Regions from separate parts of the Thermoanaerobacter kivui genome, predicted to be linked through region 2. Evidence: riboswitches for the same ligand, from Rfam matches in the RefSeq annotation. Region 2 holds a riboswitch; each other region holds the start of a gene.
The links. Region 2 has a riboswitch for cyclic di-GMP ahead of TKV_RS09125 ([Fe-Fe] hydrogenase large subunit C-terminal domain-containing protein). Riboswitches for the same ligand answer to the same signal wherever they lie in the genome.

Region 1: linked by a shared signal. The riboswitch ahead of gspE (type II secretion system ATPase GspE) and the one ahead of TKV_RS09125 ([Fe-Fe] hydrogenase large subunit C-terminal domain-containing protein) in region 2 are both predicted to bind cyclic di-GMP.
Region 3: linked by a shared signal. The riboswitch ahead of TKV_RS04055 (sigma 54-interacting transcriptional regulator) and the one ahead of TKV_RS09125 ([Fe-Fe] hydrogenase large subunit C-terminal domain-containing protein) in region 2 are both predicted to bind cyclic di-GMP.

The regions. Positions count from the first base shown of each region.
Region 1 covers NZ_CP009170.1:1,131,365-1,141,410, forward strand. The annotation lists gene TKV_RS05655 (peptidoglycan D,D-transpeptidase FtsI family protein) at 1-1,129, shown strand, start outside; gene sigK (RNA polymerase sporulation sigma factor SigK) at 1,198-1,893, shown strand; gene TKV_RS05665 (YqeG family HAD IIIA-type phosphatase) at 1,957-2,463, shown strand; gene aroE (shikimate dehydrogenase) at 2,447-3,301, shown strand; cyclic di-GMP riboswitch class II at 3,305-3,389, shown strand; gene gspE (type II secretion system ATPase GspE) at 3,405-5,081, shown strand; gene TKV_RS05680 (type IV pilus twitching motility protein PilT) at 5,087-6,136, shown strand; gene TKV_RS05685 (type II secretion system F family protein) at 6,147-7,358, shown strand; gene TKV_RS05690 (competence type IV pilus major pilin ComGC) at 7,382-7,759, shown strand; gene TKV_RS05695 (prepilin peptidase) at 7,838-8,596, shown strand; gene TKV_RS05700 (prepilin-type N-terminal cleavage/methylation domain-containing protein) at 8,601-9,059, shown strand; gene TKV_RS05705 (type IV pilus modification PilV family protein) at 9,070-9,741, shown strand; gene TKV_RS05710 (PilW family protein) at 9,732-10,046, shown strand, end outside.
Region 2 covers NZ_CP009170.1:1,816,512-1,826,557, reverse strand. The annotation lists gene csaB (polysaccharide pyruvyl transferase CsaB) at 1-676, shown strand, start outside; gene TKV_RS09165 (WecB/TagA/CpsF family glycosyltransferase) at 679-1,416, shown strand; gene TKV_RS09160 (YitT family protein) at 1,428-2,273, shown strand; gene TKV_RS09155 (transketolase) at 2,289-3,110, shown strand; gene TKV_RS09150 (transketolase family protein) at 3,111-4,031, shown strand; gene TKV_RS09145 (ferredoxin domain-containing protein) at 4,058-4,573, opposite strand; gene TKV_RS09140 (6-phosphofructokinase) at 4,777-6,009, shown strand; gene TKV_RS09135 (universal stress protein) at 6,175-7,314, opposite strand; partial or broken gene TKV_RS09130 (EAL domain-containing protein) at 7,484-7,798, shown strand; cyclic di-GMP riboswitch class I at 7,988-8,065, shown strand; gene TKV_RS09125 ([Fe-Fe] hydrogenase large subunit C-terminal domain-containing protein) at 8,198-10,046, shown strand, end outside.
Region 3 covers NZ_CP009170.1:803,941-813,986, reverse strand. The annotation lists gene TKV_RS04070 (IS200/IS605 family accessory protein TnpB-related protein) at 138-1,574, opposite strand; partial or broken gene TKV_RS04065 (IS607 family transposase) at 1,555-2,131, opposite strand; gene TKV_RS04055 (sigma 54-interacting transcriptional regulator) at 2,368-3,681, opposite strand; cyclic di-GMP riboswitch class I at 3,744-3,831, opposite strand; gene TKV_RS04050 (S8 family serine peptidase) at 4,255-5,985, shown strand; gene TKV_RS04045 (glycoside hydrolase family 65 protein) at 6,027-8,369, opposite strand; partial or broken gene TKV_RS04040 (extracellular solute-binding protein) at 8,449-8,991, opposite strand; partial or broken gene TKV_RS13940 (carbohydrate ABC transporter permease) at 8,987-9,488, opposite strand; gene TKV_RS04030 (carbohydrate ABC transporter permease) at 9,488-10,046, opposite strand, start outside.

The DNA.
Region 1 (10,046 bases), 690 kb from region 2:
AGATACTTTTAATGAAATTTTAAATAGCAAAAGGGAAGATAGCATTGCAGTGTTTACTGATGGGAATAATACTGATTATATAAAAGGGTTAGGAGTAAGGTTAAAAACTTCTGGAAAAGAAGTTTTGGGGGTAAAAACTACTCTTGATTATCACATACAAAAGGCAGTAGAAGATGCTCTTGACAAGAATATGGTAGATGGAGCAGCAGTGGTATTAGATATAAAAACAGGTGATATACTTGCAATGGCAAGTAGGCCTAATTTTGACCAAAATAATATTCAAGCTTATTTAAATAGCTCTAACGAAGAATTTATAAACAAAGCTGTCTCAATGTATCCACCTGGCTCTATTTTTAAAATTGTAATAGCTGCTGCAGCGTTAGAATATAATAAAGTGAATTTACAGGATACTTTTTATTGCAGTGGTAGTTATGATATAAATGGAATAGTATTTCACGATTACAAAGGAGAAAGTCATGGAGTAATAAACATGGTAAAAGGTTTTGCAGTTTCCTGCAATACTACTTTTATAAAGATTGGGCAAATAACAGGGGCCAAAAATATTTTGGAGATGGCGAGAAAATTTGGAATAGAAAGTGATGATGGTCTGCCAATACCTGAGCAAATAGGGAGATTGCCTAAATTGTCTGATACTTATGGAGCAGGTATTGGGAATTTGTCAATAGGGCAAGGAGATGTGCTGATGACGCCTCTTCAAGCAGCTGATATCGCAGCGACAATAGCTAATAACGGTGTTAGGAATGTTCCACGTTTAGTGACTGCAATAGTTGATGAAGAAGGGAAAGAAATTGAAAAATTGTCTCAGAAAAAGTCTTACAGGGTGATAAGCGAAAAAACAGCCAAAATTTTAAAAGGAATGATGAGAGAAGTGGTTATTGACCAAGAAGGAACAGGAAAAAGGGCTGAGACTACCTATGGCAGTGCTGGTAAAACAGGTTCTGCTGAAGTTAGCAAGGAGCTAAATATATATCATGCTTGGTTTACAGGTTTTGTTCCTTTTGATAAGCCTAAATATGCAATTTCGATTTTTGTAAAAAATGGAGATACTGGAGGAACTAAAGCTGCCCCTCTTTTTAAAGAAATAGCGGAGGAAATAATGAAATATTGATGTACGTGCACCATTTTGTATAAACCTCATATAATAGATGTGTAATGTTGAAAAAAGGGGTGGCGGCAATGTGGGAAGTTGTTGTTGCAATTTTGGCTTCAATTGTAAAGGAAATCTTAAATCTTGGTTACTTGACAAACACCAACTCTTTTCCCAATCCACTTACTCCAGAAGAAGAAAAGAAATATTTAGAAGCTTATAAAAACGGTGATGAGGAAGCGAGGAATATTTTAATAGAAAGAAACTTAAGGTTGGTAGCTCATGTTGTTAAAAAGTACAGTGGCACAGGTAAAGATATAGATGATTTAATATCTATTGGGACAATAGGGCTTATAAAAGCAATTTCCACCTTTGATTCTTCTAAAGGAACACATCTTGCCACATATGCAGCCAGATGTATAGAAAACGAAATACTTATGTCTATACGAACGGAAAAAAAGATGAAAGGAGAGGTTTTTTTACAGGATCCTATTGGAGTAGATAAAGAAGGCAATGAGATATCTTTGATGGATGTACTTGGCACAGAGGAAGATGAAATATCAGAGCAAGTGGAGAAAAAACTTCAAATTAAAAAGTTGTACAGTAAAATGAACAGCGTTTTAAAAAATAGAGAACGGTTAATTATAGAAATGAGGTATGGTCTGTACAATGGGAAAGTGAGGACTCAAAGAGAAATAGCAAAGATGCTTGGTATATCTCGTTCCTATGTCTCAAGGATTGAAAAGAAGGCTTTAAATAAGCTTTTTAAAGAGCTTTCCATGTAAAACTGTTTGTATTGACAGTTTATTTTTTTTTATTATATAATTTTAACAAAATGAGGTGAACATATGTATGAAAAGTTGATTCCTGATATGATAGTGGAAAGCGTATATGAAATAGATTTGAATATGCTAAAGAAAAGAGGCATAAATAATCTTGTTATTGATATAGACAATACTTTAGTGCCGTACAAATGCAAGCTTCCTGATAAAAAAACAATAGAATGGTTTGAAAGGCTTAAGCAAAATGGCTTTAAAATTTGTCTTATTTCAAACAACACTGAAAGGCGAGTAAACGAATTTAGAGAAAAAATTGGCGTACCGGGTATAGCCTGGGCTATCAAACCAAGAAAAGGAGCCTTTAAAAAAGCTCTTAAGATTTTAAACGCAAAACCCAATGAAACTGCTTTAATAGGAGATCAGATATTTACTGATATTTTGGGAGGGAAAAGAGCAGGTTTATACACCATTTTGGTAAAGCCTTTGTCTAAAGAGGAATTTGGCTGGACGAGGCTTATGAGAAGAGCAGAAAGACATTTTCTTAAAAGGATTGAGGAATATGGAGATCAATTCTAAGACAAAAATATATGGTCTTATAGGACATCCTGTAGAACATAGTTTGTCTCCTTTAATACATAATTTTGCTTTTAGGTCCTTGGATTTAAACTGCATTTACACGGTTTTTGATGTTTTGACAGATAATCTTGAAGATGCGGTAAAGGGTGTAAAAGTTCTTAATATAAAAGGATTTAATGTAACTGTTCCACACAAAGAGCGGATAATGAAATATTTAGATGTCATTTCAGAAGAAGCTTTAAAAATCGGGGCAGTCAACACTGTGGTTAATGAAGAAGGAATACTAAAAGGTTATAACACTGATGCAAAAGGTTTTATAGATTCTTTAATAGAGGCGAAAGAGACGATTAGTGGGCGAAAAGCCGTTATTTTAGGAGCAGGCGGGGCTTCTAAAGCGGTGTGTGTATCCCTTGCATTAAACGGCATAAATTCAATGGTAATTGCTAATAGAAATGTAGATAAGGCTAAAGATTTGGCAGAGTACATTAAAAAAGAATTTAAGATTGATTGTAATTATTGCAGTATCAATGAGGTGGAGGAAATGTCAGAAATAGATATGCTTGTTAATGCTACAAGTGTAGGCATGTATCCCAATGTTGAGGATTCACCAGTCAGTGAAAAGGTAGTTTCAAAGGCTAAATTTGTTTACGACCTTATATATAATCCCTTTGAAACTGCTTTTTTGAAATACGCCAAAAGAAATGGAATAAAATATTCGAATGGGTTTTCTATGTTAATAAATCAGGCTAATCATTCTTTTAAGCTGTGGACGGGAAATTTTTTTGAAAAAGATTTAGTATACATGCATTTAAAAGAAGGAATTACGCATAATTTGTAGAATATTTTATAAAGAAGTAGATGAAGTGGGGCTATATATGGGCACTTTACGCCTCATGGATACAGTGGTGCAACCGGCTTTATTGTTTTTGGGAGGTATATTTATGGCTAAAAAAAAGCTGGGTGAGCTTTTGGTTGAAGTGGGTCTCATCACTGAAGAACAGTTAAAACATGCCATGGAAATACAAAGCAAGACAGGAGAAAAGTTAGGAAAAGTTCTCATAAAACAAGGTTATGTTACAGAAGAGCAAATACTGGAAGCCCTTGAATTTCAGTTAGGTATCCCTCATGTGGATTTGCAAAAATATTACATTGACCCAGATGTGGCGAAATTAATTCCTGAAGCTGTCGCCAAAAGGTACATTATCATCCCGATTAAAAAAGATGAAGATGGTATATTAGTGGCAATGGCAGACCCTCTAAATATTTTTGCCATTGACGATGTGAAAATTATTACAAAGCAAAACGTAAAGCCTTTGATTGCTTCTGAAAGCAGCATTTTAAAAGCTATAGATAGGATTTATGGAAGAGAACAGGCAGAGAAAGCAGTTCAAGATTTTAAAAAGGAATTTCAAAGTGAAACGGCAAGTGAGCTGCCAAACGAAATTCTTGAAGAGGTGCAAAATGCTCCCGCTGTAAGGCTTGTGAATTCTATAATTGAGCAAGCTATAAAAAGCAGGGCTTCTGATATTCACATTGAACCTACAGAAAAGGACCTACGCATTCGATTTAGGATAGATGGGCAATTGACAGAAGCTATGAGGACTATAAAAAGTACCCACGGTCCGGTGGTAACAAGAGTAAAAATTATGGCAAACATGAATATTGCAGAGAGAAGACTTCCACAGGATGGAAGATTTGAATTTGTGTCAGGGGGAAGAAACATAGATGTAAGGGTTTCTTCTTTGCCTACAGTTTTCGGCGAAAAATTGGTGTTAAGGCTTTTGGATAAGGAAAATTTCATCATGACAAAAGAACAGCTGGGTTTTGAAGAAGAGGACTTGATGTTGTTTGATAAATTGATAAAAAGACCTAATGGCATTGTGCTTTTGACTGGTCCAACAGGTAGTGGGAAAACTACGACTTTGTATGCTATGTTAAAAGAGCTTAACAAGCCTAATATCAATATAATAACTGTTGAAGACCCTGTTGAGTATTCAATAGAAGGAATAAATCAAGTGCAAGTCAATGAAAAGGCGGGTCTTACTTTTGCCACTGCTTTGAGGTCTATTTTGAGGCAGGACCCCGATGTCATAATGATTGGAGAAATCAGGGACACAGAGACTGCAGAAATAGCCATTCGCTCTGCTATAACAGGGCACCTGGTTCTGTCAACTTTGCACACAAATGACGCGGCAGGAGCTATAACAAGGCTTATAGACATGGGGATAGAGCCGTATCTTGTGTCTTCGGCTGTGGTGGGAGTTATAGCTCAAAGATTAGCAAGAAGAATATGTGACAATTGTAAAACTTCCTATAAAGCTTCTGATAGAGAAAAACAACTTGTTGGCATTGAAGAAGACAAAGACTTTACCCTATATAAAGGAAGAGGTTGTGCTGTTTGCAATAAAACGGGATATAGGGGAAGAATTCCTATATATGAAATAATGACAGTTACTTCTGATATAAAGGAGCTCATAAACAAAAAGGCTTCTTCAGATGTGATTGGCATACAAGCAGTAAAAAATGGAATGAAAACTTTAAGGGAAAGTGCCAAAAGACTTGTCTTAGAAGGCAAAACTACAATTGATGAAATGCTAAGACTAACGTACGAGGACTGATGCCTATGAACACAAAAGAACTTTTAAAGCTTGTAGTAGAGAGAAAAGCTTCAGATTTGCACATAACTGTTGGAGTACCTCCAGTGCTTAGAATTAATGGTTATTTAGAAAAATTAGAGGGAGAACCTTTTACTTCTCAACAGACAGAAGAGATAGTAAAAGACTTGCTTACAAGTGAACAATTACATAGGTTAGAGCAAAATGGCGATATAGACTTATCCTACTCTGTGACAGGGCTTGGAAGATTTAGAATAAATGTTTACAAGCAAAGAGGAAGTTATAGCCTTGCGATAAGGTCGGTAGCGTTGAGAATTCCTTCTATAGAAGAGCTGGGACTTCCTCCAATAGTTAAAGACCTAGCCATGAAGGCGAGAGGGCTTATATTGGTAACAGGACCTACTGGCAGTGGTAAATCTACTACATTGGCTTCTATGGTAGACCTTATAAATTCTAAAAGGACTTGTCACATTTTGACTCTTGAAGACCCTATAGAATATTTACATAAACACAACAAAAGCATAGTAAATCAAAGAGAGATTGGGCATGATGCGGCATCTTACGCTTCAGCTTTGAGGGCTGCTTTGAGGGAAGACCCCGATGTGATATTAGTTGGAGAGATGAGAGACTTAGAGACGATTCAGATTGCTATAACTGCTGCTGAGACGGGTCATCTTGTTTTGTCGACTCTTCACACAATAGGAGCTGTAAAGACGATCGATAGGATTATTGATGTTTTTCCTCCCCATCAACAGCAGCAGATAAAAATACAACTTTCCAACGTGCTTGAGGGGATTATTTCTCAACAGCTCATACCAAAAAAAGACAATAGCGGTAGAGTAGTTGCAACAGAAATTATGATTGCCACTCCTGCGATAAGAAATCTCATAAGAGAAGGAAAAACTTTCCAGATACAATCTGCTGTACAAACAGGTAGCAAGTTTGGAATGATGACAATGGATATGTCTATTTTACATCTGTTAAAAAGAGGAGTTATTTCTTTGGAGGATGCATTGACCTATTGTGTGGACCAAGAGAATTTTTCTCGCATGATATAGAGGTGATTATATGCCGTTGTATGCATATAGGGCAAGGGATATGGGAGGAAATCTCGTTACAGGGACTTTGGAAGTTGATTCAAAGGCTCAGTGCATTGATGTTTTAAAGCAAAAAAATTATTATATAATTGACATCAAAGAAGAAGTTGTAAAACAGGACATATTGGATTTTGCTTCTTTTAAAAAGGTTAAAATAAAAGATATTGCTGTTTTTTGCAGGCAGTTTGCAACTTTAATAAATGCAGGTATACCTATTGTAACTTCTTTAGCCACTATGAAGGAACAGGTGGAAAACAAAAGGTTAAAAAAAGCTTTAAGTGAAGTGTATGAAGAAGTTCAAAAAGGAAGAACTTTGTCTGATGCGATGAAAAAACATGAGGATGTTTTCCCTATGCTTTTGTACAATATGATAGAAGTGGGGGAAGTAAGCGGTACTCTTGACAAAGTAATGAATGAAATGGCAGACCACTTTGAAAAGGAAAATGAATTAGATCAAAAAGTAAAGTCTGCTTTGACATATCCTGTCATCGTTTCTATAGTAGCTGTATTAGTTGTTATTTTTCTTTTGACAAATGTTCTTCCCGTTTTTGTAAGTATGTTTAAAAATGCTGGAGTTGAGTTACCTCTTCCTACACGCATACTTCTTGCTGTAAGCAGTTCTATATCTCAATATTGGTATTTGTACATAGGTGGGATTGTATTATTTTCCTTTTCTCTTTCGAGGTTTTTAAGGACAAAAGAGGGAGGGCGAATTTATGACACAATGCTTATAAACATGCCAATTTTTGGGCCATTAAACAGAAAAGTTTTGATATCAAGGTTTACAAGGACTTTAGGTACCTTAATAAGTGCAGGTATACCTCTTATTAAAGCGATGGAAGTGGTTGAAAGGGTTGTGGGGAATACTGTAGTTGCAGAAGGGTTAAGGGCAGCACAGGAAGATGTAAAAAAAGGCATACCTCTTTCTGAGCCACTAAAAAGAATTGGTATTTTTCCGCCGATGGTCATCCAGATGATCAGCGTTGGAGAAAGTTCGGGCTCTCTGGACAGCATATTAAATAAGACTGCGGATTTTTATGACGGAGAAGTGGACACAGCTGTATCACAGATGACAACTTTATTAGAACCGTTGATAATTGTAATGTTAGCGACAGTGGTGGGATTTATAGTTGTCTCAATTATTATGCCACTCTTTGAATTGTACAATTTCATAGGACAATGAGATGGGAAAGGGGGTGAAAAAGGATGGAATGGTTTGTAAAGGCACTCAATAAGGATGAAAGAGGTTTTACACTGATTGAATTGATTGTTGTTATTGCAATTTTAGGGATACTGGCAGCAATTGCTGTGCCAAGAGTGACAACTTCATTGTCAAAAGCGAAAGAGAATGCTGATATAGCAAATGCTCAAATTATAGGTCAAGCAGCTGAAAGGTATATGATAGAAAAGGGAGTTGACACAGTTTCTGGTGGTTTAGATGAATTAGTAAAGACAGGTTATTTAAATAAAATTCCTAAAACATCGTCTGGTGGAGAGTTTACACTTGAGACATCTAATGGAAAAGCCACTGTAAAAATTGGCGATAAAGAGTATTATCCTACTTATCCTACTCAATCTCAATAAATACTTATTTAATAAACTAAAAAACTTTGAGTCGGGCACATTTTTGTGCCCTCCTTAATATTTTTTTAGGAGGTCATTATGGAGATACTACTTTACATACTGATATTTTTATTCGGCACAATTATAGGAAGTTTTGTAAATGTGGTGATACATAGAATACCTAGAAAAGAATCAATAGTCTATCCTCCTTCTCACTGTCCTAAATGTGGGCATGAATTAAAAACTATTGATTTAATACCCATATTGAGTTATATTTTACTTAAAGGAAGATGTAGGTATTGTGGAGAAAAAATTTCAGTAAGGTATCCTATTGTAGAAGTATTGGCTGGAATTGTGTTTTTGATAATTTATTATAAATTTGGTTTAGATTTTAAGGCTTTTTCTTACATGTTTCTGTCTTCTATTTTGATAGCTGTAAGTTTTATTGATATAGAACACAAAATTATACCAAATAAAATTATTTTAGTCGGTTTTATAGGTGGAATATTTTTTAGAATTTTGATGTCCAATTATGGCTTTATGGATTACATAATAGGATTAATTTTAGGTGGAGGTATTCTCCTTCTCATCTCCTTAATTTCAGGAGGAGAGATGGGAGGAGGAGACATAAAACTTATGGCCTTAATTGGATTTTTTATAGGGTGGAAGCTTACAATTTTAGTACTTTTTCTTTCTGTAATCATTGGAGCATTGGGTGGCATTATATTAGTAGCTTTGAAAATTAAAGGAAGAAAAGATTACATACCTTTTGCACCCTACATTTCCATTGCATGGCTCATCTCGATTTTGTATGGCTATGAGATGTTAAATTATTATATAAAATTTATAAGAGGCTAAGCTTATGAAAAAGGAAGAAGGATTAACTTTAATAGAGCTTATAACAGTTTTGGCTATCTTGTCCATTATAGTTCTTATAGTTATTCCTTCGACTGACTTTTTTGATACGACAAGGTCAAATATAAGGCTTACTCTTATTGCTCATGAGGTTGTAAATGACTTAAGGTACATACAGCAAAAAAGTATTTTTGAGGGAGAAATATTGCTCTTTGAAAGCGATGACACTAAGACGAGGTATTACATAAAGAGAAAAGATGACAATGAAAATATTAAGATAAAAAATTTACCTGAGGGAATTAAAATAAGTAAAAAAGATGGCGGAAAAGTAGAAATATACTTTAATCAGATGGGAACTCCTATTGGAGCTTGTACAATAACTTTAAAAAATGATAAAGGAAGCGAAATTTACATAAGTGTGGCAGTGGTAACAGGGCGCATTATGATAAGTGGGAAGAACTATTAGGAGTGATTTTATGAAGATTTTAAAAGATAATAGAGGCATGACTTTAATAGAGGTTCTTGTCTCAATAGCTATGTTTGCAGTAGTGGCAATACCTCTTTTAGGCATTTTTAGTCAATCTGTTATTACTTCTGCTGATTCTAAGATAAAGACAAAAGAAGCCACTATTGCGCAGACAATTGCAGAAAACATAAAAGCGGGAAATGTTTCAAACCTTGATGAAATAATAACTAAGTATAAAGAAGAAGGTTTTATAGCCTATGTCGAACAGCAAACTTCTACAGGAGAGCTCTCTCAATATCAGGTTAAAGTAGAAAAAATTGGTTCAAATACTCCTATGTACACCCTTTATGTTATTGCGCCTAAAACAGAGATGACTTCTTCTGCTCCAGGAGTAATGCCTTCTGAGGAAGACCAAAGTGGAGGCGGAAGCAGTAGTAATGATGTAATAAAGCATGTAGTGAACCTGATAACAATAGTGATAATTGCTACCTGGACTGCTTTATTTTTAGGTTTTGTGGTAGTTACATTGGGTTGGAATGAGATTACTAAGGCCAAAATTTTGACTATAGCAGATACTATTGTTAACATGATAAAGAACGGAATTACTAGTTTAAAAGCAATTGGGACAAAAGCTTCAGAAATTGCCGGCGTTAAGGTTCCATGGTGGTTAAAATGGTGGTAAGAAAAGAAGAGGGTATTACCCTCATTGAACTTATTGTGACATTGGCAATATTGGGGATTGTGATAGGGGTTTATTCATCTTTATATTATTCGGGGTACAAGTCATTTTCAAGTACACAAAATAGCGTAGACGTGGAACAAAATGTTAGGTTTGCTATGAATTATATTGTATCTTTATTAGAAAAAGGGCCTTCTGAAGTCGAAATTATTGATAATGGCTGTGGTCTATCGATAAAAAAAGTATTAACAGATAGAGGGTATCGTGATTATACAATAACGCTAGAAAATCTTATTCTTTATACCCAT
Region 2 (10,046 bases):
CGAATTATCCAAAGAGTATTTGAAACAGCTAAATGTCAAAAAAGACGTGGTAGTAGCGGCAGACCTTGTATTAAATTTTTCTGGTGGTAATAATAGAGAAATTTTTGGCAAAATCCTCGAAAAAGAAGGAATTGATTTAAATTTCTCAGAATATGCTTTAATTTGCACGAGAGAATGGGGAAATTCTGAATTATCAAGGGTTGAATTGGCAAGGGCTGCAGATTTTATTGCGCAGGATTATGGATATAAGATTGTTTTTCTTCCTTTTTATCATGAGGATATAGAAGAGAGCGATAGGGTTGCTACTTATATGAAAATGCCTTGTGAAATTTTAACCGAAAAATACGAAGTAGAGGAGATATTGAGTATTATTAGAAGCAGTAGTTTATTAATAGGTGTAAGGCTGCATTCTTTGATTTTTGCGTTTATATCTTTGATTCCATTTGTCGGGATATCTTATGACCCCAAGGTGGAGGGTTTTCTAAAATCCATTGGTGAAAGCAGCGCAGGAGACATTAATTCTTTTACTGCTGAAGACATTCTAAATAAAGTAAGTTCAATTTTACAGCGAAAAAAAGAGTATATAAATGAGATGTCTAAGTATTTAGATGAGTTAAAAGAAAGAGCAAAAAAGAATTTTGACATATTATTTGAACATAATAAATTTGAGGTGTGAAGATGGAAAGATTAGATATATTTGGAGTGCCAATAGATCGAGTGACGATGAGACATGCAGTAGAGGTTTTAGATGACTTTTTGAAAGAAGACAAGTTGCACATTGTTGCTACTCCTAATGCGGAAATTGTGATGATGGCGCAAAAGGATAAAGAATATATGGAAATATTAAATAATACTGATTTAAACGTTCCAGATGGAAGTGGAATTGTTTTTGCTTCAAAAGTTTTTAAAAAGCCGTTGTCTGAAAGAGTAGCAGGTTTTGACCTTATGATGGAATTTATAAAAGATATATCTTCTAAAAATGTGAAGATTTATCTATTGGGGGCTGCTCCTCAAATTGCCGAACAAGCTCGTGTTAATTTAGAAAAGCTATATCCGAGTGTTAAAATAGTGGGGACCCATCATGGTTATTTTACGCAAGAGGAAGAAAGCGAAATCTTAGAAGAGATAAATAATAGTGGTGCAGAAGTTCTCTTCGTAGCTTTAGGTGCTCCTAAACAAGAGAAATGGATATACAGAAACAGAGATAAATTGAAAGTAAAAATAGCAATGGGGGTAGGAGGAAGTTTTGATGTAATAGCTGGAAAAGTTAAGAGAGCGCCTTACATATATAGAAAATTGGGCTTAGAGTGGTTATACAGGCTTATTAAAGAGCCTTGGAGATATAAAAGGATGATGGCGCTTCCTAAATTTGCTCTCAAAGTTTTGCTACACAAAAGAAAAGTTGACATAAGATAAGGGGATGTATTATGAAAGTTTCACTTAGGAAAATAATAATGGACTTTTTCTGGGTTACAATAGGTACATTGCTTGTTACTTTGTCTCTTGATTTATTTTTGGCACCTAACAGAATTGCTCCTGGAGGAGTAAGTGGACTTGCTGTGGTTTTGCAACATGTCTTTGGCTGGCCAATAGGTGCTGTTACTTTAGCAATAAATATACCACTTTTTCTTATTTCAACTAAAGTATTGGGTACAGGTTTTGGAGCAAAAACACTTTATTCAACAATTTTATTAGGTGTTTCTATTGATGCGCTGGCTTTTTTGAAGCCTCTTACCCACGATACTATATTGGCAGCAGTGTATGGTGGCATAATAATGGGGGCAGGTCTTGGCATTGTAATAAAATATGGTGCAACAACTGGCGGCACTGACATGGCTGCTATGACTTTGCATAAGTACATACCTTTCTTAAGTGTGGGTAGAATACTTCTTATAATAGATTTTATAATAATAACTCTTGCAGGGATAGTTTTCAGCCCAGAACTTGCTCTTTACGCTTTAGCTACTGAGTTTATCACTATTAAAGTCATCGACCTCATACAGGAAGGCAGTGGCGATGAGAGAATCGCCATAATTATTTCTGATAGCTATGAGGAAATTAGCAAATCAATACTGGAAGAAATGGAAAGGGGGGTAACAGAACTTAGGGGAAGAGGAGCTTATTCAAAGAAGGATAAAAATGTTTTATTGTGTGTTGTAACAAGAAGAGAGGTTACAACCCTAAGAAACCTTGTCAAAAGAATAGACCCCAATGCCTTTGTTATATTGTCAACAGCTCATGAAGTTTTAGGAGAAGGATTTAAAAACATGTGAAATGGAGGTATTAGTATGGACAAAGAATTTTTAAAGCAAAAGGCAAAAGAGATAAGAATAGATATCATAAACATGTTGGCAGAAGCAGGTTCTGGTCATCCGGGGGGTTCTCTTTCTTGCGCAGATATTTTGACAGTACTGTATTTTGATAAAATGAATGTAAAACCAGACAATCCTAAATGGGAAGACAGAGATAGACTTGTACTTTCAAAAGGTCATGCGGCACCTGCTCTTTATGCTGTATTGGCTGAAAAAGGATTCTTCCCAAAAGAAGAATTAAAGACTTTAAGAAAACTCGGTTCTATACTTCAAGGGCATCCCGACATGAAATCAACACCGGGACTTGATATGACCACAGGGTCATTGGGGCAAGGGCTTTCTGCTGCAAATGGAATGGCATTAGCAGGTAAATTAGATAAAAAGGGCTATAGAGTCTATGTAATATTAGGAGATGGAGAATTACAAGAAGGGCAAATATGGGAAGCAGCTATGACAGCAGCCCATTACAAACTCGACAACTTGACTGCAATACTTGACTTTAACGGCTTACAAATAGATGGTCCAAACAGAGAAGTAAAAAACATAGAACCAGTAAATGAAAAATTCAAAGCTTTTGGATGGCACGTAATAGAAATAGACGGCCACGACTTTGACCAAATAGACAAAGCCATAGAAGAAGCAAAAGCTACAAAAGGAAAACCTATATTGATAATAGCTCATACAATAAAAGGGAAAGGCGTATCCTTTATGGAAAATCAATTAGGATGGCATGGCAGTGCGCCTAATGAAGAACAAAGACAAAAAGCTATACAAGAACTTGAAGGGAGTGGAGTATAAATGGCTATGGCGACAAGAGAAGCCTATGGGAAAGCCTTAGTAGAATTAGGCGCAAAAAATAAAAATGTAGTGGTATTAGACGCAGACTTATCAAAATCTACAAAGACGGCAGATTTTCAAAAAGTATATCCAGATAGATTTTTTAACATGGGAATATCAGAGCAAGATATGATGGTAACAGCAGCAGGACTCGCTACCTGTGGGAAAATTCCTTTTGCCAGCACTTTTGCCATATTTGCAACAGGAAGAGCTTATGAGCAAGTGAGAAACTCCATAGGTTATCCACACTTAAACGTAAAAATAGCAGCTACCCATGCTGGCATAACAGTAGGAGAAGACGGAGCGACACACCAATCAATAGAGGATATATCCCTTATGAGAGGAATACCTGGGATGGTGGTAATAAACCCAGCCGATGCAGAAGAGACGAGACAAGCCATATTTGCGGCTGCAGAACACTATGGACCAGTATACATAAGATTGGGGAGGATGGCAGTACCGGAGATCCACGACCAAAACTACAAATTTGAATTAGGAAAAGGTGAAGTAATAAGAGAAGGGAAAGACGTAGCGATAATAGCGACAGGGATAATGGTAGCCATAGCGATTGAGGCAGCAGACAGACTAAAAGAAGAAGGAATAGAAGCGACGGTAGTCAACATACACACCATAAAGCCGATAGACAAAGATTTAATAGTAGAAGTAGCTAAAAAGACGGGCAAAGTTATAACAGCAGAAGAGCACAACATAATAGGAGGACTTGGTTCGGCAGTGTGTGAAGTGCTTTCAGAGGAATATCCAGTGAAAGTGAAGAGAATAGGCATAAGAGATGAGTTTGGTCAATCAGGTTCTCCTAAAGAGCTTTTAAAACATTATGGTTTGACGGCGGAGGATATTGTAAAAGCGGCTAAGTCATTTTAAAAGATGCTAGGTTAATCCTGGCATCTTTATCTATCAAAATATATATTTTTGCCTGTAGCAGAGAGAGGAATGCCTATAACAATTTCTCCTTCAATTAGTTTCAACCTTCTTGCACTTACTCCTATTCTGTACATGATTCTGTTGTCCACGTTTAATATGCTAGCGGTTTTAACTGCAGACCCTACCGCTATTCCTAAATCAATCAATCTCCATGCGCATATGGGACCTGCAAATTCTGTACCTTCTCTAAAATCCCTTAGACTAGTGCAAAGATTATAACCGCAGGCGCCGCAATTTAGTCCAACTTTTTCTGGTTTATTTAATGAAATTAAAAGTACTGCACTGGAGTTAGCGACGTTTTTTGCATCCCTGTCAAAATTTTTCTTTCCGGATTCTTCTCCGTATTTCATCATATCATCTTTTAACCTTATAAGGTCTTCTCCTGTAATAACTTTTGTCTCTATAAAGTCTTTTCCAGTTGCTTTAGGAGCAGTTCTTGCCGATAATGCCATAAGTTGTGCAGCTAATTCGATTACATCCATTTAAGTTTCCTCCCTTGTTAAAATTTTACCGATTTGTTCTTTAAAAATAAGCTTATATTATAATTGTGCTACATTTTTTCGTTTTTCGCAAGAAGATTTGATAAAATTTTATCACAAAGCTACTATTATATCCTTTTTTATGGTATAATATAACCAAATCACTCTATTAGTTAATAAATAGAATAACATAATGGAGGTTTATTATGTATACTAAAAGTAATTGTCTTGTGGCACAGTCAGGTGGTCCTACAGCAGTAATCAACTCAAGCTTGTATGGCGTTATTATGGAAGCTTCAAAGTCAACGGCAATCGATAGGATTTACGGGGGGATAAATGGTATAGAAGGAATAATAAAGGGAAAAATTATTGATATACTTGACATTCCTTATGAAAGAATAAGGCAGATGAGATTTAGTCCTGCAGCAGCATTGGGGTCATGCAGTTATAAACTAAAGGATTACAAAGAGGATGATAGTGATTATAAAAAGCTAATAGAAATTTTTAAAAAATACAACATCAAATACTTTTTCTATATAGGCGGCAACGATTCTATGGATGCAGTTGACAAAATACATAAATATACAAAAGAGATAGGTTTTGATGTAAATGTAATTGGAATTCCCAAGACAGTTGATAATGACCTAATGTTTACTGACCATTCTCCCGGTTTTGGAAGTGCTGCAAAATATATAGCGACGATCACTTTAGAACTTGCGTTGGACGCAGAAGTTTATGAAGCTAAGACCATTAACGTACTTGAAGTGATGGGCAGAAATGCTGGTTGGCTTACTGCTTCATCGGTGTTGGCTAAAGAAAGATTCCCTCACCTTAAACAACTAATATACCTTCCTGAAGTACCTTTCAATGAAGAAAAATTTTTAGAAGATGTAAATAAGGCGTATAAAGAATACGGCAACGTATTTATTACGATATCAGAAGGAATAGTAGATGAAAAAGGCAATTATATTGCAAAAAGAGATAACGCATATGAAAAAGATGCTTTTGGACATCCTCAACTGGGAGGAGTAGGAGATTACATTGAGAAAATCATAAAAGAAAAGGTGTATAAGCGAGTTAAGATGACAAGGCTGGGTGTGACGCAAAGATGTGCAATGCATTTGGCATCTAAAGTGGATTTTGAAGAAGCAGAGATGTTAGGAAGAGAGGCTGTAAAATACGCATTAGATGGAGAAACTGGTAAAATGATTGGTCTTATAAGAGAGAAGGATTCTCCATACACTGTTAAGACTGAACTTGTAGATGTTGACAAAGTGTGCAATAAGGAGAAGAAGATGCCATTAAGCTGGATAAACAGTGAAGGAAATTATGTTACTGGGGAATTTTTTAATTATGCAAAACCTCTGATACAGGGTGAAGTAAAACTTCCTATTACAGAAGGGTTGCCCTATTACACTAATTTGAAATATGCGATATAAAAACTTTAAAAGCAGGAACACATGCCTGCTTTTAAAGTTTTAATTAGATTCTTTTTTGAATACCATTGTTATGGTCAGTAATAAAATAACAAAAAAATCGTTAGATTGCAAATTTGTTTTTCGCAGCCATTGCTCCTCACTCTTAAAATGTGTAAAAAGCAAAAATCATCTGTAGGGTATTACGTGAATTTCGATGTTTTTTGCTTTTTTAATCAGTTTTATAACAGTAGAACCTCTAAGCAAAGTTTGCAATCTTGACCTCGAAGAATGACCCATTATTATTTGCGTAATATGCATTTGCTTTGCAAATTTTAGCAGTTCATCAGAGACACTTTTTCCTGTCAATGTATAGACTTTTGCCCCTAATTGTTTTGCCAGCATAAAGTGGCTTTCTAAAACTTCTTTATCCTTTTCTGTAAGTTTAGGTGCAAAGATGTTTGTGCAATTCACGTATACTACTACCCAATCGCATTTGAATCTTCGTGCTCGTCTTGCACCTCTTCTAATAAGTTTTTTGGATAAAGGATTGGGAGTTATGCACACCATTATCTTTTCATTTGTTTCCCACGTGTCGGTTATTTCATGCTCTTTCATGTATTCTTCTAATTCTATATCCACTTCCTCTGCGGTAAGCCTCAGCATGAGTTCTCTTAGGGCACTTAAATTACCTTTTCTGAAAAAATTTAACAAACACTCATCCACTTTATCAAGTTTATAGATATCTCCTCTTTTTAATCTGTTTAATAGCGCATCAGGAGTCAAATCTACAGCAACTATTTCATCAGCGTTGTCAACTATGCTGTCAGGTATTGTTTCTCTTACTGCAACTCCCGTTATTTGCTGGATTATGTCGTTTAAACTTTCTAAATGCTGAATGTTAAGCGTCGTTATGACGTTAATTCCGTGGTTTAAAATTTCTTCTACATCTTCGTATCTTTTTTTGTGCTTTGAACCGGGAGCATTTGTGTGAGCCAGTTCATCTATTAGGACAACTTCTGGCTTACGAGCAATTATAGCATCTGTATCCATTTCTTCCAATATCATACCGTGATATTCGATTTTTTTCCGCGGAATTATTTCTAAGTTGCCTATTTGCGCCTCTGTTTCCTTTCTTCCATGGGTTTCTACGTATCCTATGACTACGTCTTGGCCTCTTTTGAGGCGCCTGTTTCCCTCATTGAGCATTGCATAAGTTTTGCCAACACCCGGAGCATAACCTAAAAATATTTTTAACTTTCCTCGCTGTTGTTTTTTTATGATTTCCAAAGCTTCTTCCGGAGTTAATCTTCTAAAACCCTCGCTCATTAAATTTGCACGCCCTCCATGGCATAATTATCAATTATAATGGATTCATGAAACTATAATAATATTAAATTTTACAAAAATCAATAAAAAGAAGGAGCAATTGCTCCTTCACAGTTTGAAGATTCCTCGTCGCTTTGCGACGGAGAGAAGTCAATAACCGGATTTTTTTGAATGTATAAAATCAATACTACAAAAGACAGGAGCTGATGCCAGCAAACTTATTTTGGAAGTAACTGAAGGGCTTTTAATCGAAGATGTTGAGAGCGTAATCAACAAGATGAATACCCTTGCAAGTCTTGGTGTGTATTTTTTAATTGATGATGTTGGTACCGGTTATTCTTTGTTTACTTATATTAAGCAATTGCTGATTTATGAATTAAAAATTGACAAAAGTTTCGTGCAAGATGTTATTGATGATCCGAACAACGCTGCTATTGTAAAGGCTATACTGCTATGGCAAAGCATCTTAAACTCAAAGTGGTAGCCAATTGTAGGATATGTTGACATGGAGTTTAAAGCTGTGATAAAATATAGACAAATATATGCGGTATAAACATGTAAATTTTATTAAGAAATTGAATTATGTCATGCACAAAAAATTATTTTTAACAGGCATCTACATCCTATTGTGTACACAAATAAAATTATATTGAAAAGGATTAAAATCAACATATGTCGAAAAAGGCAAACCTGTCGAAAGGCAGGGCGCAAAGCTATGGGTCTGTTGGAAATGAAATATTGTGCTGTTGTAACATAAGCGATGTTTGCCATAAAGCTGGGGGTTGTTTTCAAAGAGTTAATGTGGATGTAAAGGTGATAGAATAAAAAGCAAGTTGATGATGTTATGAAATAACGAGTAAACAAAAAATGGGAGAGATAAAATATGATAATGCTTAATAAGGATAAGTGTATAGGATGCTTTAAGTGTATAAGAGTGTGCCCAGCAAAATTTGCAAACAGGGTTGTTGATGGTAATAAAGTTGATATCAATTATGATTTATGTATTTCCTGCGGTCATTGTATTAGTGCATGTGAGCATGACGCAAGATATTATCTTGATAATACTGAAGATTTTATTGCCGATTTGGCGCAAGGGAAAAGCTTTATTGCAATTGTTGCCCCAGCAGCGAGGGCGAATTTTGATATAGTTAAGCTGAATAAGACTTTGCGGACTTTAGGTGTAAAGAAGGTTTTTGATGTATCTTTTGGAGCTGATATATGCTCATGGGCACACCTTAAGTATTTAGAAAAGACAAAGAATCGAAAGCTGATTACCCAACCCTGTCCGGTTATTGTGGATTATATTTTGAAAGTTAAAAAGGAATTGAGAGATTACTTATCTCCAATTCATAGTCCAATGGCTTGTCTGGCTATATTTTTAAGGAAATATTTAGGATTAAAAGATGATATAGTTTTCATTTCGCCTTGCATAGGCAAGGAAAATGAGATAAAAAGGCTTGGGTTTATCAAATACAATGTGACTTTTAGTAAACTATTGGATAATGAAAAGTTTAAAAAGGTGTATGATAGGCTTGATAATGGATTAGAAAAATCTGATGCGTATGATGATGATGGGTTTGATACATTAGGGAAAGAGTTTAAAACGGGACTTGGAAAGTTATACAGCAAACCAGGTGGACTAAAAGAAAATATAAAGTTTTACAATCCTAAAATTAAAATAAGACAGGTAGAAGGGCAGTATGCTTATGAGTACTTAGATGAGTTTGATAAGGCAAGGGATGAGTTTAAACCCGATGTGGTCGATATATTAAACTGTCAGCATGGTTGCAATAAAGGTCCTGCAACTTTTAATCTTAAAAACTCTGATGAGATAGAACGTGAGTTTGAAAATATTCGGAACAATACAATCAAAAAGTGGTCTGATAGAATCAGATTGAAAAAACTTTATAGCCGCTTTGATAAGATATTGCGATTGGATGACTTTTTTGTTCAATACCCTGTATATAATGATATATTGCGTGAGCCTTCAGAGAAGGAATTGGAAGAAATATTCAATAGAATGTTAAAATACACAAAAGAAGAGAGAAGTGTAGATTGCACAGCCTGTGGATATTCATCCTGCCTTGAAATGGCTAAGGCTATTTACAATCAACTAAACATTGAATCAAATTGTATATATTACGATAAGAAATTGATAGAAAAGGAAAGGGAAGAGATTGAAAATAAATCACTCGAGTTGGAACAGCTAACCCAACAATTGAATAAAAACAATGAGAAACTTAGCTCTTTAATCAAAGAGGTCAAAAATACTATTAATGTTTTATCACATAGTATGGGAGAAGTATCTATTGGATATAGTGAGAATGCAAAAGAGGTAGAGAATATTGCAATGGCTGCTGGTAGTTTAGTCGATAAAATGACCAATTTAAAGGATTTAGGTGCTCATCTTGAAGAAAAGGTGCAGTTTATCACTAACGCTTACACATTAATTAAGGATATAGGTGAAAATATATCAATTTATGCATTAAATGCATCAATAGAAGCAGCAAAGACGGATACTACTGCAGGTTTCAATGTTATAGCAAGTGAGATAAGGAAATTAGCTGAAACTATAAAAAGTAATATGAAAACATTAGAAAAGGAAATTAACAGCGTAGTAGAACTTATGAGGAGTATTCCAAAAGAGATAAATTCAAATTTACGCTTGATAGAGGATATAAATGCAGCTATAACTAACGAAAGTGCAATAATAGAAGAGTTAACCGCTAAAG
Region 3 (10,046 bases), 1.0 Mb from region 2:
TGGTTACCCAAACTGTGCAAGACTGTGCAGTTTGGTAGCTGGGGTATTTGTAGTCCGCCCTTCAGACTTTCCCAGCCCCAGCAGGCGGTTTTTGGGAAAGCCATAGCCCCTGCCCCAAGAAGCAGGAACTCGCGCCTTTATGGGTCTCCCCACTTGCCCTGAATTAACAGCTTTTTTAGGGCAGAGAAGTCTCTTGGCACCTTCTCAGGGGAGAGTGGAGTTACCACCGCTACCTTGAGAACTTGCCAGAAATCATGGGCACTAAAACTTGTTCCATCCAGAGGTTTTAGTACCCTTCCTGGCTCACTCTCAAGGCTTTGTAGAAATTCTACCGCTTTCTTTATCTCTTTTAAGTGTTTTTTCTTCAACTGCTTGTTCCTGACTGTTTTCTTTACATGCTTTTTTAATTCTTCTAATTCATCTATAGTTAGTGCGTTAAGAAACTTTATATAATTGTCTGGTATCTTTTCTTCTCTGCCTAATCCTCTTCTTGCTATTACGTAAGCTGCTGCTATGTCTTTTGTTATCATGTACTGCGGCGCATATTTTAACATGCCTATTATTGAGGTGTAAGAAGGATTGACTTCTATTACTTCTATCCCTTCCTTTTTTGCTAAAATTTTTATCTTTTTTAAAAGGGATTTGTAGCTAAAGTTATGTCTTATTCTCCTTGACTTTTTGCCTGAAAAGTCTCCTTTTTCTCCTTTGTTTTTTATGTCTAATTTTTCAATTACTATTGCTTTTCTTTTTTCTTTTGCTATCTTTACTATCTCATGAGCATACTGCCATCTGAAATACTCTCTTTTATCTGAATTGCCGCTTGCAAGTTCCGGCATCGGTATACTGCTATAGCTTATTAGATTTCCTTTTTCATCTACCTCTGCCCATGATATGTTGTCCGGATATGCGTTCACATCTATTCCTATGATTCCTTTTTCTTTTGTTATTTTTATTTCTGGATATTCTTCTTCAATGGCAAAATAGGCGCATATGCTGCCATTTTTGAGTTTTAGTTCTACAGAGTATGGTATGTTTGATTGGGCAATTTCCTGCAGGAGTTCTTTTCTTTTTTTATTCTTTTTGTAGCCTGCTTCTATTTTGGCGTATACATATTTTCTTTCCCCTACATTTATCCTTAAGAAAGTGCCGTTTTTTCTTACTTCTATTCTTGTGTTGAGATTTCCTTTTTTGCTTTTATCCCCTCTTGAATAGAGATTTCCTTTTCTTTTCTCCTGCCACCTAATTTTTAATTTTTTATATGCTTTACCATTTAAATGATGTTTTTGAAGTTTTCTAAACAGTTTTTTCCCGCCAAAAATGACTTTTCTTGGACTTTTACCTAGTTCTTTCGCAGATTCCAGTGTACTCCTTGCTTTCATTATTGCATCATCTACATATCTTGAGTTTAAGTCAAATATTCCCTGAAGGTCTCTTTTTAATGTTTTTCTATCATAACCTTCTAGAAGCCTTTTGTATGCGTATCTTACGCAGGATGACCATCTTCTCAGAAGATCTAATACTATTTGTTTGTCTTGTTGATTTGGAAAAATGAGTTTAGCCTGTATCACTATCATGTTTTTTGCCCCTTTGCCCGTAAATTCTTGCTGCGAAAGATGTTACTATTGCTATTAAGTCTTCTGCTAGCTCTTTATTTGTATCTTCTTCGTTTTCTTTCCCGTTTAAAACTATAAGCTCTACCCCAAAACTTTCCATGAAAAATTTGAGATATTCAAAGCCAAATCTCGCTAGTCTATCAGGATATTCTATTACAACTTTTTCAACTTCTCCTCTTTTTATCTTGTTCAAAAGCTTTAATAAGCCTCTTCTATTTTCATTTACCCCACTTGCTATCTCATGTATGACTTCATACTGCCATCCTTTGGAATTAGCGTATTCTTCAAGCCTTCTAATTTGATTCTTAAGATATTCTTCTTGTTTCTTTGTGGACACTCACTTTAGGTTTTGGTTTTTCTTCCAGCATGCCTAATAACTCCTCTATATCTTCTTTTTTATACCTTCTGATGCCTTTTGGAGTTCTCACAGGTGTTATTAATCCTTCCTTTTCCCAGTTTATAAGTGTTCTTCGACTAATTGAGTACATTTCCTTTACTTTTTGCATGCTTAGTAACATTTGTTATCACCCAATTAAAATTATACCACTTTGCATGACTATCTTCAACTGTTACCTACCTCCTTTCTATTGTTGCGCGATAGCAGGAGTTAATTCGATTACAATTATAAACTCTTCTATCAATATTGTCATCTTTCGTATTTCCCGATAATTCTCCGTTAATTAAAAATATCTCCAGAATGATATATTATAGTGATATATTCTTAGATATACTAATCTATAGAACCTTTCCACTTTTAGATAAAATTGCCGTTCAAAAGGTTTTTTAAGAAATTATTCATATAATTATTTAATTGTTCTTTAAGCACTGCTCCATCCAAACCACTTTTCTTTAATTCGTGATATTTCGCCGCTATCAACTCATAAAAATCATATTTATCTATTTTCCATTCTCTAAAATCAGACGAAATGATTAAAAATTTATCAAAAATTGCATGCACACTCAACTTTAATAAGTAATCTTCAGGTAAAAGAGTTGAATCAATTTTTAGTAAATTTGCTGTTAACCCATAATACCTTAAAAAAGCTTTTGAACAAAGTTGTTGAATAAACGATTTCAACTCTCCAATATTACCTTCATAATTAATAGACAAAATTGTAGAAATTATTTCAGGATGTACAATGATATTCAAATTCAAGCGCTTCGCCTCTTCTTTAAACAGTCCTGTCAATATTTCCACCTTTTCATTAAGAGGCCTTTCCTCAAAAGAGGGGAGTTGGATGACGACAGGTATTCTTCTCATAAAAGTTTTTAAAAAAGAACCAGGTTTCTCTGTAGTAGCTGCTATAATCATCAAATTAGCTGTTCTTTCAACAGTATCCCCTAATCTCCGATATACTCCCTTGTCAATAAGGTAAAATAGCATCTCTTGCCCCTCTGGAGGTAATCTATGAACTTCATCAAGAAATAATATCCCTTTATTAGCTTTTTCTACTAATCCTATCTTATCTACATCAGCTCCAGTATAGGCTCCTTTAACATGACCAAATAAATGTGACATGAGAAGCTGAGGATTATTATAGTAGTCTGCGCAGTTTAGCACTTCAAAAGGTCCTTTCCTACCGTGTTGAAGGCTAAATTTATACATGGTTTCCGCTAAATAAGACTTACCACAACCAGGTGGTCCAATGATAAGAGTATGAAGTCCATAGGGAGGATACAATACTGCTGCCTTAGCTTGTTCTATTTGTTCTTTAATGCTACCGTTATACCCAACAATATCTTCAAAAGCACACAGCTTTTTTTCTTTTTTAAAAGTCGCAAAATTAATCAACTCTTCCAATATTAATTTTTCTTTGACTTCTTCCCCTAAAACCTTTTCTAATTTATTTTTTTCGACATAATACACAGGTTTTGAAATTATTTTCACAACTTTCTTTTCTTTTACAAGAAGATTCAAAATTGAAGACACGTTAGGCCGTGCGATTTTTAACAGTTTTGCTATTTCTTCTGTGGTAATTCCACCCTTTCTGTCAATCAAAAAATCTTCAATTTTAAAATCTTCACTTTTTTCCAAAATAATGTTATAAATTTTCTCTTTGTTAGTCATACGACACACCACTTTATCAATTAATAAAACTCCCGCTCAAAGGCAGGAGTTCCTACATTATAGTTGGCAGCCCGGCTATCATAGCAAAACTATTGCATTAGACCCGTGGCTTTGCGTCCCCGCCTTTCGACGAGTTTGCTTTTTTCGACAAAATTTATTTAATTTCCCATATATTATTATTTCGATACAAATACAAATTTTCCTTCTTTTTTAAAAAAAGATTTTTTCTACATAATTCGTCAAATTATTAATCTATTCTTTTCTTTGCAAATTTTTTTATATAAGCAAAACGTTATACACTGGAAAATTTTTATAGTATAATGGTTTTATTTTTAGCACCAACTACATTATTTTTTTAAATGTATAAAAATGTGTATAAAAAATTATACATTTCAAAAACTTTTATAGGTTTTGTCTATATACAATAAACTGGCATAAAAGTTGCTTAAGTTTTATTGTAGAAAAATGTTACAGAAAGGAGATGATGAATAAGGAAAAGCAAAGTTTCACTTAGCAACTAGAAGGGCTGACTTAAATTTTAAAAAATATTAAATTTTTAAGGAGGAAGAAAAAATGAAGAACCGACAAACATTAAAAGCTTTACTGGCTTTTGTGTTAATTGTAGCTTTAATGTCGCTAAGTGGAGTATTAGTCAAAGCGCAGCCCAACTTAACAAACTTATCTGGCGACTCTCCAACAAAAAATTACTCGCCTCAAATTCAAAAAATTTTGATGCAAGATTCTAACAAAAACAAAATCTTTGATAACCTGGAAGCAAAGCTTACTGATAAGCCTGACAGTGCGGAATTCCCTGTCATAATAACCTTCAACAAAAACATAGATGATAACGAACTATTAAATATTTCTAAATCCATTGGAAAGTTTAATATAAAGCATAAATACAAAATTATTCCAGGAGTTGCTGCTACTTTAACTAAAGGACAAATAAACGCTTTGTCAAAATTAGATATAGTAAAGCAAATTGAGTATGACGAGCCTGTATATGCGACATTAGACACTGCAACAAAATGGTTTGGCGTTACAAAAGCGAGAAGTGACTTTGGCGTAACTGGAGACAAAGATGGTAATCCTTCCTCTTACTCCAAGAATGATATAGTAATAGCAGTTATTGATACAGGTATTGATGGATCCCATGTTGACCTTGCTGGTGGCAAAATAATAGGATGGCAAGATTTTGTAAACGGTAAAACTACCCCTTACGATGATAATGGACATGGAACTCATGTAGCAAGCATTGCGGCAGGCACTGGGACAGGGAACAGCCTTTATACAGGTGTTGCTCCTGGTGCAGCTTTGGTAGGAATAAAAGTACTCGATTCAAATGGAAGCGGAAGTATGAGCACTGTAACGGCAGGAATTGATTGGGCTGTTCAAAACAAAGATGTATACGGAATCAAAGTTATAAATTTAAGCCTCGGCACTTCTACAAGTTCTGATGGAACTGACTCTACCTCATTAGCAGTAAACAGCGCCGTAGATAGCGGAATTGTAGTAGTAGTTGCAGCTGGAAATTCAGGCCCTGCAAGGTACACCATAGGATCACCTGGTGCAGCAGAAAAAGCCATAACCGTTGCAGCAATGGCGGATGTAGGAGAACTTGGATTTAACCTTGCAAGTTTCTCCAGCCGTGGCCCCACAGCTGACGGAAGGATAAAACCTGACATTGCAGCACCCGGATATAATATAACCGCCGCAAAAGCAAACTCTATAAATGGTTATGTGACATACAGTGGTACAAGCATGGCAACACCTTTTGTAGCAGGTACAGTAGCCCTTATGCTCAATGCAAATATAAGCCTTGCACCACTTGATGTAAAAAACATAATAATGACTACTGCAAAAAGTTGGGGACCTCCAAGCAAAAACATTGACTATGGTGCAGGAAGATTGGATGCATATGAAGCAATTAAAACAGCTGGAAATTTCACAGGAACTAATATATCTGTACCAAACCACTATTATGCTAAAGATTCACTCCCTGGGTCTCGTTACAGTGACATTTGGACATTTAACGTGACAGACACATCATACCCTATTGCAATAACTTTCATAATACCTGATTGGGCAAACTATAACCCTGATTTCGATATATATCTCTATGACCCAACTGGTACTCTTGTTAAAAGTTCCACTGGAACACAAAGGCAGGAGACAATAACATATACTCCAACACAAACGGGAACCTATTATATCAGAGTATATTCATATAGAGGCAGTGGAAATTATTACCTTGATTTAAGTACGGGCGGCGGTTCACTCACCCTTTCAAATAACGACATATAAAATAATTAAAGAAGTATGGTGCCGATTGGCTCTATACTTCTTTAATTATTGCGACTTTCTACTTTATTTTCTCCTTTTTCAAGTAAAATTTTTTCGTCAAAGCAGTAGATTTCTATAGGCTCTCCTTCTAATAATGCAAACACAACATTTTCTTTGGTTAATTTGACATTTATTTTTCTCCCTTTGTATCTCACATTAAAAGAAAGCAAATTCCATTCTTTTGGCAATCTCGGCTCAAAATGCAGTTCATTTGTATAAACCCTCATTCCACCAAAACCATTCACAACTGCGCTCCATGTCCCTGCCATAGAAGCAGCGTGAATTCCGTCCTTAACATTGTCATTGTAGTCGTCCAAATCCATTCTTGCAGTCATCATAAAGTATTTATAAGCTTTGTCAGTATATCCTATTTCATTGGCTAGTATGCTAAATATAGCTGGCGACAAGGAGGAGTCGTGAGTGGTAATAGGTTCATAATAATCGTAATTCTTTTTAAGTTCATCTTTAGTAAATTTTTCTCTCTGTAAAAACATCAAAAGCAACACATCAGGCTGTTTACATATTTGATATCTATAAATATCTAGGTAATGCCAGTGCAACAAAAGTGGAAATTGATCTTGTGGTATTTCATCCACTGTTATCCTTTCTTTATACAAAAAACTGTCATCCTGTGGTATAATATCAAGTTCTTTTGAATAAGGAAGGTACATATTGTCAACAGCTTTTTTCCACGCATTAATTTCTTGATCTTTTAGATTTAACTTAGAAGCAATTTTTTGGTATTTCTCAGGCACTTCTTTTTTCATTTTATTTGCAATATCATAGGCATATTCCAAATTCATTTTTGCTATGTAATTGGTATAAGCGTTATTGTCGACTAATGCCGTATACTCATCCGGACCAGTGACACAGTTTATGCAGAATCTATTGCCCTTAAGAGGAATATACGCTCCTAAATCTTCCCAAAATCTTGCAGTTTCAAATAATATTTCACAGCCATAGTCATAGAGAAAGTCCAAATCATTTGTAGCCTCCACATATCTTTTTAAAGCATAAACTATATCAGCATTTATGTGATACTGTGCCGTACCAGCTGGAAAGTATGCAGAACATTCAGGCCCATCTATCGTTCTCCAAGGATACAAAGCTCCTTTGTGACCTAATTCCTTTGCCCTGGATCTTGCTGCATCCAAAAGATTATACCTGTACATTACCAAAGCTTTTGCAATTTCGGGCTTTGTATAAAGAAAGAAAGGCATTATATAAATATCAGAATCCCAAAAATAATGACCTTCATAACCTTCTCCAGTCAGCCCTTTTGCTGCAATGTTTGTCTTTCCATCTCTCCCGACAGATTGAAGTAGATGAAATTCATTAAAGCGTATGCCTTGCTGCAGAGCTTTATCTCCTTCTATGATTACATCAGCATTTTTCCAAAAAGAATTCAAAAATTCTTCCTGCTCCTTTTCTATCGTTTCAAAGCCGTCATTTTTGGCTTTTTCTATTTCTTCTAAAGCAAGAGCAACCAATTTATTTTCATCAAAATCCTTTGAAGTGTAATAGGAAATAAATTTATTCAATGTGTATGAGGTGCCTTTTTCAGCCTCTAGATCTACAATTACTTTTACTCCATCTTCTTCTAAACTATTTGAGACTTCATATTTACTATCTCTCACTAATACATTGTCTATCGCGCAAACATAGGAGAAATTGCTCTTTTGCGTCTTTTGAACAATCCACCCTTTTAAACCCTCTACACCTTTATCTATCGTCTTTAAAACCTTTCCTTTTAAATTTGACCCTACTCTTACATCTTCACTATCATTTATATTTGAAACATTTCCGTCAATAGCGGAAATAAATCTAATTTTTCCGCTAAAATTTACAGGTTCCACAGTAAAAGAAATTGCCGCTAAATGTTGCCTATTTAATGATACAATTCTCTTTATTTTTACCTCTAAAACTTTTCCTGTAGGGGATTCCCATTTTACTTTTCTTTCTACAACCCCCTTCTTCATGTCAAGTACTCTCTCATAAAATAGGATTTTCCCTTTTAGTAAATCAAACTGTTCCCCATCTACATACAATTTTATTATTTTACTATCAGCCACATTTAACATTGTCTGACCTATTTTTGCAAAACCATATCCCCCTTCAGGGTAAACTATATCGTGTATTTCATAAAACCCATTGATATACGTCCCATTAAAAGAAGTATTTTTAGGCCCTGAATATCCTTCTTCAAAAGTTCCTCTCATTCCAATATATCCATTTGCTAAAGCAAAAATAGTTTCATTTCTGTAGTTAGTATCTATGCTAAACTGCGTCTCTCTTATAACCCAATCTTCAAAAGGGTAAATTGGTTTCTTCGTTTTGTTGGCCATATCCATCCTCCACTCTTACTTTAATTCAAAATTTTGGTCGGAAACAAAGTCGTTTCCGACTAAAAACAATTTAAAACATTTACTTGCTTTCTGCAGCTTTCTTAGCTTCTTCTATCATGTTGTGATATTTATCAAGAGTTGTCTTGATATCTTTGCCTTCAAATATTATTTCTCTCAATGCTCCATTTATAGCCTTATCCACATCAGCCCAGTATACAAGGTTTGGCCTTGGTTCTGCATGTTTTAATACCTCATTTATAGCCTCAAAATATGGCTTCTGCCAATCTGCAACTTTACCATAAGCATCGCTTCTCATTGATGGCCATCCTAATTTAGTGACAAGTTTCTCTTGAACTTCTTTACTCATAAGGTATTCCATAAACTTTATAGCCATCTCTTTATTAGGTGCACCAGTTGGTATTCCTATAACTTTTCCTCCCAAAACGTGGGACTCTTTAACCGGACCTGTCCATCCGTGAGATGACAAAATGTTCTTTTTTCCATACTGCTCTACAAGAACGTTTGCAGTGTACGGCCAATTTTGAACCAAATATACGCTCTCTTTTGCAAGATATTCTACAGGTGTATTCCAGTCAGCTTTCTTTGAGTCAGGAGAATAAGTCCTTTGGTATTGTCTCAAAAGTTCCAACCAATATCCATGCTGCAAAAGGTAAATTTACAATAAGGTGTGCCATAACTAATCCTAAATAAGTGTCCATTAAATTTAATTTTATAAACTCAACTGCTATCGGAAGAGCAATACCTACATCAGGAAATATCCTTGTAAAAAACAGTGATAATACTACTGCGTATTTTACTTTCGATGGCATCCTCGCTATAACATAAGCCGCTGAAGCAGCTATTATAATTGCGATGATAGTAGTCATTGTTGCCACTACAAAACTTTTTTTAAAAGGAGGCCATATATTTGTCTTTCCAATGGTCCAAAGTAAAGCGAGTGATGAAAAAGTCTGGATGAGGCTTTAATATATCACTTGGCACTGCAAAAGAAGTTATAAAAAGTATATATACTGGTATAATCATGAATATTGCCGCTATTATAGCTATTGGAATATACGCTGTATTTGAAATCTTTTCACTAATATCTATTTTTCTCATCATTGTTCCTCCTTAGTACCAGCTATTTTTAAGTAGCTCACTATAAATACCGCTATCATTAAAAGCAATATTGTAGATGCTGCTGCGGATGTATAGGCATTTGCATAATTGTTATACTCATCATACGCAAAGGTAGAAATAACAGGAGTAGCACGGCCTGCAAGAACAAGTACAAGTTCAAATATTCTAAAAGCATCTATCGCTCTTAATATCAAGGCCATCGTTATAGAGGGCTTTAAAAGTGGCAATGTCACATATTTAAAAGTTTGCCACGCAGTTGCCCCGTCAATATTGGAAGCTTCATAAACTTCATCTGGTATACTTTCAAGACCAGCCAAAAGCAAAAGTATGACCATCGGAGTAACTTTCCACATATCCGCTACAGAAACCATAAGTAATGTCTTAAAACCACCACTTGCCCAATCTATAGGCATTTCAATAATGTGTAGTTTTTGCAAAAGCGCATTAAAATAACCATACAACCCAAAAATATAGGTCATCGCAACACCTGACACAAGAGTAGGAACTCCCATAGGAACCAACATCAAAGACCTCAAA